2 linked regions of the Ruminococcus sp. HUN007 genome follow. The protein of the gene in region 1 interacts with the protein of each later gene in a pairwise test. Links are inferred from orthologs where the notes say so. Each region holds a gene or a part of one and is shown in the gene's direction. Other genes may lie near its edges. The genes, in order: rsfS and CC97_RS14840.

Region 1 (9,333 bases):
GAGGCGTATACTTCAGTACTGAAATACAATGATGAAAACTCACTCAGCTGCGCAATAACCATGGCTTATTTTACTGCACCGGCATATTATAATGTCGTACGTGAACTTCCGTCAGGTAAAGGTTTTGCTGATATTGCTTTTATTCCAAGATCAGATTCCGGAAACATGCCGGCGATGATAATCGAGCTGAAATACGACAAAAATGCTGACAGCGCTCTGAATCAGATAAAAGAAAAGAGGTATAACGGTAAGCTGAAAGGCTACAGTGACAGGATACTGGTTGTTGGTATTAACTACAGCAAGGATACCAGAAATTATGAGTGTGTAATTGAAACGCTTGACGGTTTGTCATGATGTTTATCGATTGGAGATTGTTGTGAACCAATCAGAGTAATGTGCTGATTTGAAAAGACATGCATGTAAAATCATACGTGCATGTCTTTTTTATTGGCATTTATGATACTTGAAAAAGCGTTGTGTTTATGATACAATTAAAAATGTATTTCAAATTTGCCAGGAGGTTTTATGGGACTTTTCAGTAAAATAAAAGCAGGACTTCTGAAAACAAGACAGGCGATGATGTCTAAGCTTTCGAAACTGCTTCATTCATTTACCAAAATAGATGAAGATCTGTTTGAACAGCTGGAGGAAACGCTTATCATGAGCGATGTCGGTGTTGACACTTCGCTTGAGATCTGTGACAGACTCAGAAAGATGATAAAGGAACAGGGGATTACTGATCCGAATGAGATCATGCGTCTTATACATGAAATAGTTTCGGACATGATGGGTGAAGACCAGGGGCTGGATCTTTCCACAACTCCTTCGGTCATTATGGTCATCGGTGTAAACGGTGCCGGAAAGACCACTACTATCGGCAAACTCTGCCACAAGCTCAAGGGCGAGGGTAAGAAGGTGCTTGTTGCTGCTGCTGATACATTCAGAGCGGCTGCTATCGATCAGCTCCAGGTATGGACGGAAAGAGCGGGAGTTGACATAGTAAAGCATGCTGAAGGTTCTGACGCTGCGGCGGTTGTTTATGACGCTATCGCAGCTGCAAAGGCGAGACACTGTGACGTTGTCATCGTTGATACTGCAGGACGACTCCACAACAAGAAAAATCTCATGGACGAGCTGGCAAAGATAAACAGAATCGTGGCAGGACAGGCAGAAGGATGTGCCCGTGAGATCCTTCTGGTACTCGATGCAACAACAGGACAAAATGCTGTAAATCAGGCTAAACTCTTCAGCGAGGTCGCTGATATTACAGGTATAGTTCTTACAAAACTCGACGGTACTGCAAAGGGCGGTATTGTTATTTCAATAAAGAATGAACTTGGCATTCCGGTCAAGCTTGTTGGTCTCGGTGAAAAGATCGATGACCTTCAGGATTTCAACAGCCGTGATTTCGTAAATGCACTGTTCGGTGACGAAGTTCTCGACGGTGAAGTAAATATGGATGATGATATGTCTGAAGAGGATGAAGAAACTGCGGATATCGAAGAAGCATCTGCTGAATATTCAGAAGATGTCGATGATACATATACAGAAACTTCAGAAGAATCATCTTATGCTGAACCTGAAGAAATAAAAGAAACGACAGTGTCCGAACCGGAAGAAGCACCGGAAGAAGCACCGGAAGAAACAGCGGTTTCAGATGAAAATGAAGCTTCTGAGGTCTCAGAAGAATCTGAAGAACCGGAAGTAACCGAAGATTCAGAAGAGACTGCAGAAACTGAAGAACCAGAGGGAACTGAAGAATCAGAAGAAGCTGCGGAACCGGAAGAAACTGCAGAAGCTGAAGAAGAGACAGAGGAACCGGAAAAGAAGAAGGGATTCTTCAGCCGTCTTTTCGGTAAAAAGAAGAAATAATAAGGAGTAACAGATGAAGGTAATACTTGCATCAAACAATAAGCACAAGCTTGAAGAAATAAAGAAGATACTTTCACCTCTCGGCTATGAAGTTGTTTCACAGGCTGAGGCCGGTGTGAATATCGACGTTGAGGAAACAGGCACTACTTTTGAGGAAAATGCCGCACTTAAGGCGCAGGCAGTTTACGATCTTACAAAGACAGCAGTTATTTCAGATGACAGCGGACTTGAAGTAGACTATTTAAACGGTGCTCCGGGCGTATATTCACACCGCTACGCAGGCGAGAACGCTACAGATGCTGACCGCTGTGCAAAGCTCCTTTCAGAATTAAGCGGCGTTGAAACAGAAAAGCGTACAGCAAGATTTGTCTGCGTGCTCTGCTTTATTGACGACAAGGGCGAAAAGCTTGTTATCCGCGGTACAGCCGAAGGTATCATCGGAACAGAACCTAAGGGCGAAAACGGATTCGGCTACGATCCTGTATTTATGTACGGTGACAGATCTTTTGCCGAACTTTCCGCAGAGGAAAAGAACTCCGTAAGCCACAGGGCAGATGCACTTAAAAAGTTTGCAGCTGCTATCGGAGCAAAATGAAACACTGATAAATGAACGTAATGCTAAATGAAAGGCTGATATTATGCTTACAAGCAAACAGAGATCAAAACTCAGAGGAATAGCAAGTACCTACGAAACAATTTTTCAGGTAGGTAAAAACGGAATACAGGATACACTCATAGCACAGGTAAACGACGCTCTCAGAGTGCGTGAACTTATCAAGCTCCGTGTACTCGACAACAGTCCGTACACAGCAAGGGAAGCTGCTGACGAGATAGCAGAAAAGACAGGCGCTGATGTAGTTCAGGTAGTCGGCAGCAGATTCGTTCTCTTCAAGCGAAATCCGAAAGAACCTGTGATCGAAATAGACATCTGATGGGCAGAACAGGATTTTTCGGCGGAACGTTCAATCCGATACACTCCGGCCACATCCATCTTGCGGAGGAAGCCTACAGTAAACTCGGACTTGACCGCCTTATACTTGTTCCGGCAAATATCCCGCCGCACAAGGAAGCGCATGATCTGTGCAGTAACGCTGACAGATTAAACATGTGCCGCCTTGCTGCTGAGGACCATGAAGGCTTTGAGGTCTCGGACTTTGAACTGAAACAGGGCGGCAAAAGCTATTCCGTTTACACGACGGAGCATTTTGCGGAAATGTATCCTGATGATGACCTTTACATGATGGTCGGAAGCGACATGCTTTTAAGTTTTGACAAGTGGTACCGCTTTGAGGATATACTTAAAAAAGTGACTCTGGCAGTCGTGTCAAGAGAGTATGACGACATGGATGACTTAAAGAAAAAGGCGGATGAACTTTCGGCTTTCGGCAGCGTGAAGATAATAAACGCTGATCCTTTTCCGGTCTCATCAACGCAGATAAGGGATCTGATACGCCGCGGCCAAAAATATTCTTGCTATTTGCCTGAAAAAGTAGTACAATATATTAGACTGAAAAAATTATACGTATGATGATCATCACTGTTCCTTAAGACCCGCTGATACACATAACTGCGGGCCTTAAGGCAGTGTATAAACAACTGGCTGGTGATATATTTGTTCGACGTGGAAAATATTACAGATTTTCTTAAAAACCGTCTTTCAGAAAAAAGATTCAATCATTCACTCAACGTTGCCGCAGAATGCCGTAAACTTGCGGAATGGTACGGTGAAGACAGTGAAAAAGCATATTTTGCAGGTCTTGTACACGATATCTGCAAGGAGCTTCCTGCAGATGAACTGAAAAAAATGGCTGCGGAAAGCGGACTCGGCGTATCAGCGGCTGAGCTTGAGACCAAGGCGCTCTGGCACGCAGTTGCAGGAGCAGCATTTGTACGTGATTCGCTTATGATAGAAGATAAGGATATTATCAATGCCGTACGCTTTCATACTATCGGCAGAGCGGGAATGAGCCGCTTTGAGGAGATCGTGTATATCGGTGACCTGATTTCGGCAGACAGGTCCTACAACGGGGTCAAGAAATTCAGAAAGCTTGCTTATCAGGACATGGACAGGGTGATGCTTGAAGCCCTGATCTTTTCGATAGTATCTGTTACTGAGAAAAAAGGTCTCATTCCTGAATACACGCTTGAAGCTTACAATCAGTATGCGCTGAGAGAGAGCCGACGTGCTCAGGAAGGAAAGTGAACATGGTAAGGAAAAGTAAGTTCAGGATATTCAGAGATATTCTTCTGCTTCTTATTACACTTGCTGTACTTTTTGTTGCCGGAAAAGGCATGATAAAGTCTGTTGTGTCTGACAGCCAGCCTTTTAAATCAGAACAGGCGGGCGAGCTGGATGCCGACAGCAACACATACATGCTTAAGCCGATGGAACCGGAACAGATGTTTGACGGCCTTGACCTTTACCAGTACATCGAAGGCCAGTACACGGTGCTGTGTCTCGGAATGGATGAGGAAGGACTCAACACGGATATTATGATGCTCGCGCAGTTTGACCTTAACGCAGCGAAGATAAATATTCTTCAGATACCGCGTGACTGCTACGTTGGTCCGGAATACACGAAGGCTGAACACGGAAAGATAAACAGCGTATATTCCGACGGTGTATGCGAAGGAAGCACTCCGGTCGCAAAGGTCGCTAACTGTCTGAAAGATCTTTTCGGTATTCCGATAGATGCGTACATCGGTATAAAATGCACTGACGTTCCGCCGGTAGTCGATGCTATCGGAGGAATTCCGATAAACGTTCCGTATGATATCATCTACGAAGCAGACAAGATCATCTACAAAGGTGAACAGGTGCTTAACGGTGAGCAGTCTGAATGGTTCGTGCGTTTCCGCCACGATTATCTCGAAGGGGACATTGCCAGAATCAGAGCTCAGAGGATCTTCCTGGCTGCCGGAATGCAGAAGGTAAAGAATCTCGGCACGCTGAAGGTACTGAGTATTTATCCTACACTGAAGCAGTACCTCATGTCTGACCTCGACATCAGCGAAATCGGTATTCTGTGCGATTTTGCCCAGACTGTTTCAATGGAAAATGTAACTGTAAGAATGGTGCCGGGTGAAGACTTAAGTCCGGGAGACATCAATAATTACTACGGCTACTCGATCCATGAGCAGGAAACAGCTGATATGCTCAACGAGTATTTCAGACCTTATCAGGAAGAAATGACAGCCGATCAGCTTAACATAACCGAAGTAAAGCATACAGCCACATATTACGATAATGACAGCACAAGTTTCGCTGACATTGAAAACGGAAATGTTCCGTCTGTTCCGTTCAGGGAAGATGCAAACACCCTTGACGGAGCCGGAGACGGGGAAGAATAAAAAGGAACTGCCGGTCAGTGTGGTACAGGGTTTACGACCCGTACTGATGATCCGGTGCTTCCGGAAATGAAAGGAAAGATAGAATGGATACAAAGGAAAAACTTGAAAAGATAGTTAAAGCCCTCGATTCAAAGAAGGCTGAAGATATAGAAGTACTCGGAATAAGAGATCTTACAGTGCTTTCCGACTACTTTGTAATAGCAAACGGTACAAGTACGACTCACACAAGAACGCTTGCCGATGAAGTTGAGTATCAGCTTTCACAGTCCGGCATCGAACCTTCCGGAAAGGAAGGACACAACGGTTCAAACTGGATCGTGCTTGATTATTCAGATATTATCGTTCATGTTTTCTACAAGGAAACAAGAGAGTTCTATCAGCTCGAAAGACTCTGGGCTGACGGAGAACATCTCGACGTGGAAGAGTTATTAAAGTAAAGTTTAAGCCGCAGTTCCGGTAAAACCGGAACTGCGGTTTTGAGGGGGACAGGGGCGGAGCCCCTCCTCCCGTCAGGGCATCACCTGCTTCGCCGGTGATGCCAAGGAATATTTATGTAAGGAGCTAACTCTATGGGTAAATATGATTTTGCTGCCGTTGAAGCAAAATGGCAGAAATACTGGGAAGAAAAAGGAACTTTCAGGGCATCTGACGACTATTCAAAGCCAAAGTTCTACGGCCTTGTTGAATTCCCTTATCCGTCAGGCCACGGAATGCACGTAGGCCATATCAAGGCATATTCAGGCCTTGAAGTAGTAAGCAGAAAGAGACGTATGGAGGGCTACAACGTTCTTTTCCCTATCGGATTTGACGCTTACGGACTTCCAACAGAAAATACAGCTATCAAGGATAACGTTCATCCGAGAATAGTAACAGACAGAAACATTGCAAAATTCACAGGTCAGCTCAAGAGCGTAGGTTTCTCATTTGACTGGTCAAGAGTTATAGATACGACGGAGGAAGGATACTACAAGTGGACACAGTGGATCTTCCTCAAGATGTTCGAAAACGGCCTTGTTTTCAGAGACAAGACAAACGTAAACTACTGCCCGAGCTGTAAGGTAGTTCTTTCAAACGAAGACTCACAGGGCGGCAAGTGTGACGTATGCCACAGCGACATTATCCAGAAGACCAAGGAAGTATGGTACCTCCGCATCACAGAATATGCAGACAAGCTCCTCAAGGGACTCGAGGAAGTTGACTACCTTCCGAACGTAAGACTCCAGCAGGAAAACTGGATCGGCAAGTCAACAGGTGCGTTTGTAAACTTTGACATAAAGGAAAATGATGAGAAGCTCCGCATCTACACAACACGTCCGGATACCCTTTACGGTGTAACATTCATGGTAATCGCTCCGGAACATCCGATCATCCAGAAGTACCGCGACAGCATTAAGAACATTGCAGAACTCGATGCCTATAAGGATGAATGTGCAAAGAAGAGCGAATTCGAGAGAACACAGCTCGTCAAGGACAAGACAGGTGTAAAGATCGACGGTCTTACAGCTGTGAACCCAGTAACAAAGAAAGAGATCCCGATCTACATTTCCGACTACGTAATGATGGGCTACGGTACAGGTGCCATCATGGCAGTTCCTGCTCACGATACACGTGACTACGACTTCGCAAAGAAGTTCGGCATCGATATAATCGAAGTAATAAAGGGCGGCGACATCACCAAGGAAGCCTACACAGGCGAAGGTGAACTTGTAAACTCAGGCGAGCTCAACGGCATTTCAAACAAGAAGGATGCTGTTGCAAAGGCAATAGAGATTCTTGAAAAGCTCGGCTGCGGCGAAAAGGGCGTTCAGTTCAAGATGAAGGACTGGGCATTCAACCGCCAGAGATACTGGGGTGAACCTATCCCGATAGTTCACTGCGAACACTGCGGCATGGTTCCTGTTCATTATGAGGAACTCCCGCTCAGACTTCCTCCTGTAGAAAACTTCGAACCAGGTACAGACGGCGAAAGCCCGCTTGCAAAGATCAGTGACTTCGTTAAGTGCAAGTGTCCTAAGTGCGGTAAGGACGCAAGAAGAGAAACTGATACAATGCCTCAGTGGGCAGGTTCATCATGGTACTTCCTCCGTTACTGCGATCCAAAGAACGATAACGAGTTTGCGTCACAGGAGGCACTTAAGTACTGGATGCCTGTTGACTGGTACAACGGCGGTATGGAACACGTTACACGTCATATGATCTACAGCCGTTTCTGGCACAAGTTCCTCTATGACCTCGGTCTTGTTCCGACTTCGGAACCGTATGCAAAGAGAACTGCACAGGGCCTTATTCTCGGACCAGACGGAGAAAAGATGTCCAAGTCAAGAGGAAACGTTATCGATCCTAACGACGTTGTTGCAGAATACGGCGCAGATGTTCTCAGACTTTACGTCCTCTTCATGGGCGACTACGAAAAGGCTGCTCCGTGGAGCGAGTCAAGCATCAAGGGATGCAAACGTTTCGAAGACAGGATCTGGGCTTTACAGGATATGATCACTGACGGCGATGAATACAGCGAAAAGCTCCGCAGTGCATTCCACAAGACAATAAAGAAGGTAAGCGAAGACATCGAAGCTATGAAGTTCAACACAGCCATAGCAGCAATGATGTCACTTATCAATGACATATACGCAGCAGGAAGCATAACAAAGGGCGAATTCGGTGCTCTGTGCACAATGCTCTATCCTTTTGCTCCTCACATAGCTGAAGAAATGTACAGCAGCGTTTTCGGAAAGATCCTCAGCGAACAGAGCTGGATCACATATGACGAAGCACTCTGCGTTGACGACTCAGTTGAAATTGTTCTCCAGATCAACGGCAAGGTACGTTCAAAGATCATGATCCCGGTCGGCACAGACAAGGATACAGCGTTTGAAATGGCACTTAAGGATGAGAAATTTGCCGAAGCAACAAGCGGAAAGAACATTGTTAAGCAGATATATGTACAAAACAAACTTGTGAATTTTGTTGTAAAATAACAAAATATCTCCGGAGATTATTTTCTACTTGACAACACCGTGCCTGGTGTGCTAAAATAAATTTATGTTATTCATACAGCTTATATTACTGCGGTCTGAATGACATGCGAATATACAGTGTGTCACTCATGGTCACAGTTTTAGCTTATAACAGAGGAGATAAAAAACAGATGACTGACATCTGATTCCGCAAGGTTTCAGATTTTAGCATAAACCTCTGTCTTTGTGGCAAAGGGAGGGAATAAAGTGGCAGAAGTTCGTGTTGGTAAAAACGAATCTTTAGAGACAGCACTCAAGCGCTTCAAGAGATCATGCGCTAAGGATGGCGTTATAGCTGAAGTTCGTAAGAGAGAACACTACGAAAAGCCTTCGGTTAAGCGTAAGAAGAAGTCCGAAGCAGCTCGTAAGCGCAAGTATTGATAAACAGTACATAAAACCAATTAAAAGAATTATCCTTCAGGTTTTCCTGGAGGATATTTTTTTTACTGAAAAAATCTGCGGCAGACCGTTTTTTCGTCTGTGTACCCGTATTATAAAGTTCCTTTGTATAAAATGCTGTAATTGGACCTGTAAATTTGTAATGAAATCTTGTCTATTTTAAAATTCATTACTTGAAATTCAGATTAGTATAATGTATAATAAAATAATAAAATACTATTATTGGGGGGATAGACTGTGATTTTAGATTCATTTCAGTTCAAGGCAATGGAAAGCGGCATAAAGGCTATGTCTTTAAAGCAGCAGGTACATACTCAGAACATCGCAAATCTGGACACTCCGGACTACAAGGTCAAAACGTTTTCCTTCGGGAACACGCTGGAAGACCAGATGAAACACAATACTAAAAAAGACAGTATAGAATATGATTTTGAGGCAAAGGTCGAAACAAAGGATAACGTTGAAGTACTTGTCGACGGAAACAACGTTGACATTGAGAACGAAAATCTTGAACTCTACAGCGCGTACATCCAGCAGGCAGCAACTATCCAGAAGATGAATGCAGTAATTTCAGACTATCGTTACGTTCTTCAGAATGCAAGCTTCAAATAAGGGGGTAAGTTTATGGCTTTTCTGAATGCTTTGAACATAGTAGGTTCGGCTCTTACTGCTGAACGTTTCAGAACAAACATAATCA
Region 2 (9,296 bases), 420 kb from region 1 along the record:
CCAGCTTTCCGAACAACCGGACGACAGGGAGACAAACAACATAATCGCCCTGTGTGTACGACTGGGTTCGTCTATAAAGAAAAGCCGTGCATACATCGACTCGAAACTGGAATCGGGTGAAGTCCTTCCTGAGGACAGCATTCTCTACGAGGAAATGGGCGGCATCTGGAAGCTGACACAGCTTAAGGAACTCGGACTTTACCGTGAAAACACAAGACTCATCGAGCTTTCATTCACACATGTAAATGACGAAGTACGACAGAGCGTAACTGACGAAGGCTACTGGATGGACCTCGGCACAGGCGATATTTTCCGCACTGAGAACATTATTCCGTACAAATCGGCAAAGTACATAAAATCAGCGGATGCACGCTTTGAAGTATACAGTGTGAAGGAACTTTACCTGTACCCGGGCTCACTCAACCGGAGAATACGCTGGGAAAGCGCTGAGTCATCCCCTGCAGTCGCAGGCGACTACAAAGAAGTGCTTGAAAAGGCGGAAGAAAGCATTTCCGCAGCTGTAAAGAAAGCGAAAAACGAACTTAAAAATACTCTGTCACGTCCTTACGCGGCAGTCCTTATAAAGTTTGACTCGATAGAATACGCAGAAGACGGCCACGGAGTCATGAAGTGCGGCGACGAGACGATCGCACTTAAAGAATGTGAATTCTACACAGATGCGTGCAGCACGCTGAAGCTCATTGCCGGAAATCTTGAAGGCGGAGCAGTTTTCGGCGGACTTTTCTACGACGCATTCGATCACCGCTTCACATTTTCACCGTTCTCGGTCGTTACAAAAGACGACATAATCAGACTGTAAGGAGGCCGCCATGGAAATCAGAACAAATCCGTTTTACGAACTAAGAAACAGACTTTATGCATCGGCCGCAGCCGGATGTGCGATAATCGCCGAGGACTTCCGTCTTAAGCGCGCCGTGGAAGCCTTCAAACCTATGTCCGAAGCAAACAAGGTCTTCGGAAAACTGTACGACATGTGCAATGCTCTTCTTGCTTCAGAAGATCCGGCAGACAGTATCACAGACTGTATCGCGCTTGCCGACGCACTGGCAGTAACACAGGGCGTATTCGCTGATGACTCGGAGACAAAACCGGCACCGAAAAACGAAAAGATGAAGCCGGCTCATCTTACCTGCGCCAAAATAGAAGAATACAAGGAGCTCATACGCAAGTCGCAGTACGACAAACAGGATTTTGACGAAGGCTTCTTCCGTGACATTTCTGATCCGCGTATTCTTACATCTGTCATGAACGTCGCAGGCAAAAACGGTATTGGTATAGCTTCACTGCTTATTCAGCTCGAATCAGTATGCGGTGCGGAGATAATACCGGCTCTCTTCGATTCGGTAGATCTGTCAAACAAGAACGCCACCGGAAACCAGATACGCTTTATAAGCTCGGTTTACCGTGAAAAATACAATGACCGCTACATCGAATTTGCTGAAAAGGAAGAAAATCCGCAGGGCGTGCGCTGCGCTGCAATTGAAGCAATGGTTTATGCAAAGGAGAATGAGGACAGACTTTTAAACATTTTCCGCATTTCAAAAGGCAAGGTAAAGCAGTCCGCTCTGCTTGCACTGGCAAAAATGAATTCCGCACACGCAGAGCCTGAAATCGAAAAGGCTGCAAAGAATCTCAAAAGCACTCAGACTGAACTCATTACGGAATCCGGCTTAAAGGCTGCAGTGGATTATGCGCGCGCTGATCATGAGATAATACTGAAGAACGGAGAATCCTCACGAGGAACGAACCATCCGTTTTCGTTATCATTCATGTCAGAGCTGGAAAACAAAAAGGATATTGAAGATATCTTTGAAAATTGGGGCGAAAAATATTCACACGAACCGATCACACCGTCGCATTCATCACCTGTTTTCAGGCATATAAATGAGGTACTGGTATCCAATCTTTACGAGCATCCGGGAGATGAGGACTACCGTTCGCTTATTATAAATCTTTACAGGAAATATCCTGACGTCTATCTGCCGGCGGCATTTACACTCATGCTCATGACCGATCCGGAACACGCATGCGGAACAATGATAACCGACCACCGCATTTATGACAGAAATGTTTTTGAAGAGCTGTTCCGCATTTTCACTACACCGGACGGATGGTACAGAATAAGGAGAAACCGTTACTCAAACGAGTCGGACTATCTGAATATAAAGTTATTTAAGTCCCTGCCGGAAGACATTCTCCGCTTCCTTTCTGACACGTCGGTCATCTTCCCGGCAGCAGAGCTGAAAAAAACTGTTCCCGAATGGAAACGACCGTGACATAGCTGTGGTGAACATGAGACACCGCTGTCATCTGCTTAACGCTTTTTACGCAATGAGTTCAGGCGACGACCGCGAAAGAGTGAAAAAACACGCTGAAAAGTTTGCACTTGCAATGTGTAAGAACTACTGCAGCGACGATGTACTCGCTCTTATCGATAAGGTATGTGACACTCTGCCTGAAGGTGTCGCATACAGTTTCATTCGCGATTCAGTTAAATACTCGGCTACAAAATACTGGACATACACCCTGAACCACTACCACATTCCTGACGAAACGGTAGTAAGCGAAGGAAACAAACTCATAGCTGACCTTTCAAAGGAACCGGGAAATGAAAAATACACAGCAGAGATAAAACTCATGCTGAAAAGGTACGAACCACAGTGATAAAGCACTGACCCACGGATCAGTGAGTGACACGGGGCGAAGCCCCGCTCTCCCCATCCGCAGTTCCGGCGCAGACGGAACTGCATCAGAAAAGCACTGATCTGTTAATCAGTGCGGGGCCCGGGGCGAAGCCCCGCTCTCCCCGCCCAGCAGTTCCGGCGCAGCCGGAACTGCAATAAAATAAAAAGGAGTATAGAATGGAAAAGGAAATTCTCAGGCTGTCTGCTGAACAGCTTTACAAAAAGGAAATAGACGCACTCATAAAGAACGAAACAAATCCGGTACCGAAGGGCTGGCAGATGTCACCTAAGTCGGTACTCACATACATCTTAGGCGGAAGATCCGGCGACGTGGAAATAACACCAAAGTACATGGGTGACAAAAGAGTTGTCGAGATATGTATCGCCACACTGGTAACTGACCGTGCCCTTCTCCTCATCGGTGAACCGGGTACTGCCAAGTCATGGCTTTCGGAACATCTGACAGCTGCCATAAACGGAAATTCATCACAGGTCATTCAGGGTACTGCAGGAACCACCGAGGAGCAGATACGCTACTCATGGAACTACGCGATGCTGCTTGCAAAAGGCCCGTCATTTGAATCACTTGTAAAAAGCCCGATCTACAACGCCATGGAAACCGGTACTATCGCACGTTTCGAGGAAATTTCACGATGTGCAAGCGAAGTTCAGGACGCACTTATCTCCATTCTTTCCGAAAAGAGAATATCGATCCCTGAACTGTCGGAAGAAGTGGCTGCGAAAAAGGGATTTTCAGTTATCGCAACCGCAAACACACGCGACAAGGGCGTAAATGAAATGTCATCCGCTTTAAAGAGACGTTTCAACATCGTTATTCTGCCGCCTCCGTCAGATATGAAAACTGAAATTGATATCATAAAGACCAGAGTTGCACAGATGTCCGGTGACATGGAACTCGGCGCTGCCATGCCGACAAACAGCGACTTCGAAAAGATAGTTACAGTATTCCGTGAGCTCCGCACAGGAAGAACACTCGACGGACAGATAAAACTGAAGCCGACAAGCGGCGTACTTTCATCGGCTGAAGCAATCTCACTTATGGTAAACAGCATGGCACTGGCAGGAAGCTTCGGAAACGGAAAGGTAACTGACGCGGAACTGGCAGCCGCACTTCAGGGTGCCGTTGTAAAGGATGACGATAAGGACAAGGCTGCCTGGGAGGAATACCTCGAAAACGTAATGAGGAAGAAAGGTGCGGAATACGCTGCTCTCTATTCCGAATGCAGGGAGCGTAACGCGTAATGGCTGAGTACTACGGCGTAAGACATCTGTCGCCGGCGTGTGCGTTTTACGTCAGAGAATTTCTTGACAGAACAAAGCCGAAGGCCGTGCTTATTGAAGGACCGTCAGACCTGAGCGGTCTTATCGACGGTCTGTGCGATCACAAGGTAAAGCTTCCGGCTGCGGTACTTGCCTACACGACCGAGGCACCTGTGCGCACTGTTATGTATCCTATGGCTGAATTCTCGCCGGAATACCAGGCGATGGTCTGGGCAAAAAAGAACGGTGTACCGGTTGAGTTCTGCGACCTTCCGTCAGGAAGTCTGCTTGCCGAAAAGGAAAAGGAAAGCGAAGGCGCGCCGGAAGAAGAAAAGGAACACGAGGAAAGCGTCTATGAGAAAATAGAAAAGATATCAGGCCTTGATACTGATACTTTCTGGGAATACCGTTTCGAACACGCACAGAATTATGATGAATTCATGGTTGCCGCAGAGGAATACGGAAAGTCCATACGCGAATTCTCAGAATCGGACGAGCACAACGAACTTCGTGAAGCATACATGAGACGCAGAATAGCCGAAACTGAAGAAAAATACGGCTCTGCCGCAGTTATAACGGGTGCTTTCCACACGGCCGGAATAAAAAACATACCGTTCTCGGATAAAGACAGAAAACTTACAGACAAACTTAAAACAGTCGAATCAAAATCCACGCTCATGCCGTACTCCTACTACCGTCTGTCATCCCGATCGGGATACGGAGCAGGAAGCAGGGCACCGGGCTACTACGAAATGCTGTGGAGGAACCGCTTAAGTTCCACACCTGAAAACACCGCTCCGGAATATCTTTCACGCCTTGCGGCATATCAGCGTAAAAACGGATATACAGCATCATCGGCTGAAGTAATTGAGGCAATGCGTCTTGCGGAAACACTTGCTGCCATGCGAAGCGGCAGGCTTCCGTCAATGAGCGATCTGCGTGATGCGGCAGTTACCTGTATAGGCCACGGCAGCTTCGGTGAGATCTCACTCGCCTGCGCCGACATTGAAATAGGTACTAAAATAGGCGAACTTCCGGAAGGCACGGTATGTACATCGGTACAGGAAGACTTCATGCTGAAGCTCAAGGAGCTGAAACTTGAAAAATACCGCAGTGCCGCGGCTGAAGAACTCGCTCTTGATCTGCGCGAAAACCTGCGTGTCAAGTCTGAAAAATCGGCTTTTCTCGATCTTAACCGCTCATTTTTCATGCACAGACTGCTGGAAGCCGGAATTCACTTCGGCGAACTTCTGAGGAACACTCAGGAAACAGCCACCTGGTCGGAAAAATGGACTGTAAGCTGGACTCCTGAGACTGAGATCCAGATAGTTGAAGCATCGCTCAAAGGCGATACCGTTGAAGAAGCGGCACGTATATCACTTAACCTTGAACTTGCCGAGTCTGAAAACTTAAGCAAAACTGCGGAAACACTTTACAGAGCACTGCTCTGCGGACTTCCGGACTGCATAAAGACCGCTGCCGCAAGTGTTCAGAAAATGGCTGCCGACTGTGCCTCACCTTTCGAAGAAGGAAAGACCATAGGCACGCTTTCAGCCATCGTGCGTTTCGGTACAATACGAAAACTCGAACCGAAGCCGCTCGAAGCTATAATCAGCCAGCTGTACCTCAAATTCTGCCTGCAGATATATAACGCATGCATATGTGATGAAAATGCCGCGGCAGAAATGATAACCGCAGTAACTGCAGTACACGATGCCTGCCTTGCACACGAATTTCTGGAAGATGAGCGTTTTGTAAATGTTCTTTTAAGCATTGCCGACAGCGACATGGTAAATCCGCTCCTTTCAGGATTTGCCTGTGCCCTGCTTACGGAACGCGGAAAGATCGCTCCGGAAAAACTGAGCGAAATGGTGGCGCGCCATCTTTCGAGAGGAACTCCTCCGCCGGAGGCTGCTGCCTGGTTCGAAGGCCTTGCAAAGCGTAACCGCCGCAGTCTCATAGGAAGAATAACTCTGTGGGAGAGTCTGTGTAATTTCATAAGCGAACTCGACGACGAGGAATTCAAAGCCGTGCTCATTGCTTTGAGGCGTACATTCTCTGATTTCTCACCAGCGGAAAAATCGGACATTGCCGAAAACATCGGCGAGGTTCTCGGCATTTCCACCGAACAGGCGGCCGAGATAATATCCGCTCCGGTAACGGCCGAGGAACAGCAGACGATCGACGAGCTTGACGACTTTGACTTTGGAGATATATGATATGGATAATTTACAAATGCTCAAACGCTGGAGGCTGATACTCGGCGAGGAGTCACAGAAAACTCTTGAAGGACTCGGCGGACTGCCGCTTTCCGAGGAAGATCTGCTCATGGATTCAGCCCTGTCGCAGATATACGGTTCCTCCGGATCCGGCAGCGACGGTGCAGGAAAAGCCGGCGGCAGAGGGCGTTCGATACCTCACCTTACCAAATGGCTTGGCGATCTGCGAAGCCTGTTCTCACCGATGGAAATAAAGGTAATTCAGAAAGATGCCATCGAAAAAAAGGGACTTAAACAGCTTCTTCTTGAACCGGAAATGTTAAACGACCTTGTACCTGATGTTTCGACGGCTTCGCTACTTATAATGCTCAAGGATCAGATACCGGAAAAATCGAAGGACAATGCACGTCAGTACATTGCGAAAATAGTGGAAGACATAAACCGCAGACTTGCCGACGACCTCCGCCGCTCGGTAACATCTGCGCTCAACAGACGCGAGCACTCACCTATCCCGTCGGCGGCAGCCCTCGACTACAAACTGACCATAAGACGTAACCTCAAAAACTACGATCCGGAACGAAAAGTACTGCTTCCGGAACGTTTCTACTTCTACGAGCGTGCCTCGAAAACTGCATCAAGGACGGTCATCCTTGACATTGACCAGAGCGGTTCCATGGGTGAATCGGCTATCTACTCATCGGTAATGGGATGCATACTCGCAAGCATAAGGGCGGTAAAAACGCACATTGTTGCATTTGACACCACCGTTCACGACCTCACGGACCTGTGTGCCGATCCGGTTGAACTCCTCTACGGCATCCAGCTCGGCGGCGGAACAGATATCAACAATTCCGTCGCATACTGTGAAGAACTCATTACCGAACCGGAAAAGACCACAATGTTCATAGTGACCGACCTCTACGAAGGCGGAAACCGCGCCCAGCTCATCCACCGCTTAAGCGACTTGAAAAGCTCCGGCGTAAACGTAGTGATCCTGCTTGCCATCTCCGACAGCGGCAAACCATGCTTCGACTCCGGTCTCGCCGAAAAAACCGCAGAACTGCAGATCCCGTGCTTCGCCTGCCCTCCGGAAAAGCTCCCGGATCTCCTCGATGCGGCACTTAAACGACGCGACTTAAGAGTATTCGAAAAAGCGGCGTATGACCGCGCTCATTAATACCCTCCGCCTCATCTTTCTGACGGTAATTCCGCGATAAGATGAGGCAAATTTTATGCTTTCAACACTTGACAATATGCGATATTTATTTTACAATATAATTTGACAACTTCATTAAAGGACGGTTTTTATATATGTTAAAAAATGCAGATAAAACTATGGATAAAATCGTAGACCTCTGTAAGGCAAAGGGCTTTGTTTACCCTGGTTCCGAGATCTACGGCGGCCTTGCTAACACATGGGACTACGGCCCGCTCGGTATGCAGCTCAAGAACAACATCAAGGCTGCGTGGCTCAAGAAATTCGTTCAGGAAAACAAGTACAACGTTGGCCTTGACAGTGCCATCCTCATGAATCCGCAGACATGGGTAGCTTCAGGTCATATCGGCGGCTTCTCTGATCCTCTTATGGACTGTAAGGAATGTAAGACAAGACACAGAGCTGACAACCTCATCGAAAACTTCGACGGTACAAATCCTAGCGGCTGGACAAATGAACAGATGCTCGCATACATCAAGGAAAAGGGTATCTGCTGTCCTGAATGCGGCAAGCAGAACTTCTCTGACATCAGACAGTTCAACCTCATGTTCAAGACATTCCAGGGTGTAACAGAAGACTCAAAGTCAGAGATCTACTTAAGACCTGAAACAGCTCAGGGTATATTCGTAAACTTCGCAAACATTCAGCGTACAACAAGAAAGAAAGTACCTTTCGGTGTAGCTCAGGTAGGTAAGTCATTCAGAAACGAGATCACACCTGGTAAGTTCATCTTCCGTGTACGTGAATTCGAACAGATGGAACTTGAATTCTTCTGCAAGCCGGGCACAGACCTTGAATGGTTCTCATACTGGAGAACATTCTGCAAGGACTTCCTCTTAAGCCTCGGCCTCAAGGAAGAAAACTTAAGACTCCGTGACCACGATCCGGAAGAACTCTGCTTCTACTCAAAGGCTACAACAGACTTCGAATACATGTTCCCTTCATTCGGATGGGGCGAACTCTGGGGCGTTGCCGACAGAACAGACTACGACCTCACACAGCACATCAAGACAAGCGGCAAGTCACTTGAATACTTCGATCCTGAAACAAATGAAAAGTACATTCCTTACGTTATCGAGCCTTCACTCGGCGTAGAAAGACTCTTCCTCTCAATTCTTTCAGAAGCTTACGACGAAGAGGAACTCGTTTCAACAGACAAGAACGGCAACGAAAAGAAGGACGTAAGAACAGTTCTTCACTTTCACCCTGCTCTTGCACCGTTCAAGTGTGCAGTACTTCCGCTCGTAAAGAAGCTTTCACCACAGGCTGAAGAACTCTACACAATGCTTTCAAAGCACTTCATGGTAGACTTCGACGAAGCAGGTACAATAGGCAAGCGTTACAGAAGACAGGATGAGATCGGTACACCGTTCTGTATCACATACGACTTCGACACCATCGAAAAGGACAACTGCGTAACAGTTCGTGACCGTGATACAATGGAACAGGAAAGAATCAACATCAACGACCTCGTTGCTTACCTCGAAAAGAAAATGGAATTTTAATTTCAAGGCAGCACCGGCTTCGCCGGCGCTGCCTTTTAAAAATAGTGAAACTATATAAAACAAGCCCTTTATTTTTTCGATAATATTTGAATTTTAACTATTGCTTTTTACCGCTCAAAATGGTAAAATTATATTTAGACTGATTGCATGGTCGTTCCATGAATCGTTTTTTATTACATTAAAATTCAAAGCAGTGTCCGTGTCTGCTGCTTTTGTTTTATGTTCGTTATATTAACAATTATTTTTCGGAGGTACATTACTATGCCAAATATTAAATCTGCAATGAAGAGAGTTAAGGTTAACAAGGTTAAGGCCGCTAACAACAAGGCTACAAGATCTAACCTCAAGACAATGCTCAAGAAGGCTGACG

The links.
Region 2: the proteins of rsfS (region 1) and CC97_RS14840 interact in binary tests that used the Escherichia coli proteins (3 or more experiments, as listed by UniProt). The link is inferred for Ruminococcus sp. HUN007 from one-to-one orthologs.

The regions. Positions count from the first base shown.
Region 1 is NZ_JOOA01000002.1:2,847,279-2,856,611, forward strand. What follows is about bases 4,094-6,983. They hold rsfS (ribosome silencing factor), read left to right. Parts: upstream 4,094-5,306; coding sequence 5,307-5,660; downstream 5,661-6,983. Other genes in these bases: CC97_RS16450 (LCP family protein), read left to right, coding at 4,094-5,223; leuS (leucine--tRNA ligase), read left to right, coding at 5,793-6,983. Also shown: CC97_RS16420 (AAA family ATPase), read left to right, coding at 1-354; CC97_RS16430 (XTP/dITP diphosphatase), read left to right, coding at 1,886-2,467; CC97_RS16435 (YhbY family RNA-binding protein), read left to right, coding at 2,511-2,804; nadD (nicotinate (nicotinamide) nucleotide adenylyltransferase), read left to right, coding at 2,804-3,400; bis(5'-nucleosyl)-tetraphosphatase (symmetrical) YqeK, read left to right, coding at 3,494-4,075; more of CC97_RS16450, read left to right, coding at 4,078-4,093; more of leuS, read left to right, coding at 6,984-8,198; rpsU (30S ribosomal protein S21), read left to right, coding at 8,445-8,618; flagellar basal body rod protein FlgB, read left to right, coding at 8,874-9,248; flagellar basal body rod protein FlgC, read left to right, coding at 9,261-9,333. UniProt on the Escherichia coli protein: Functions as a ribosomal silencing factor. Interacts with ribosomal protein uL14 (rplN), blocking formation of intersubunit bridge B8.
Region 2 is NZ_JOOA01000002.1:2,431,632-2,440,927, reverse strand. The notes cover bases 2,073-4,925. They hold CC97_RS14840 (AAA family ATPase), read left to right. Parts: upstream 2,073-2,882; coding sequence 2,883-3,968; downstream 3,969-4,925. Other genes in these bases: CC97_RS14835 (DUF5682 family protein), read left to right, coding at 3,968-4,925; CC97_RS20610 (hypothetical protein), read left to right, coding at 2,314-2,685; CC97_RS14850 (hypothetical protein), read left to right, coding at 2,073-2,297. Also shown: CC97_RS14855 (hypothetical protein), read left to right, coding at 1-820; more of CC97_RS14850, read left to right, coding at 831-2,072; more of CC97_RS14835, read left to right, coding at 4,926-6,205; CC97_RS14830 (VWA domain-containing protein), read left to right, coding at 6,207-7,382; CC97_RS14825 (glycine--tRNA ligase), read left to right, coding at 7,517-8,926; rpsT (30S ribosomal protein S20), read left to right, coding at 9,188-9,296.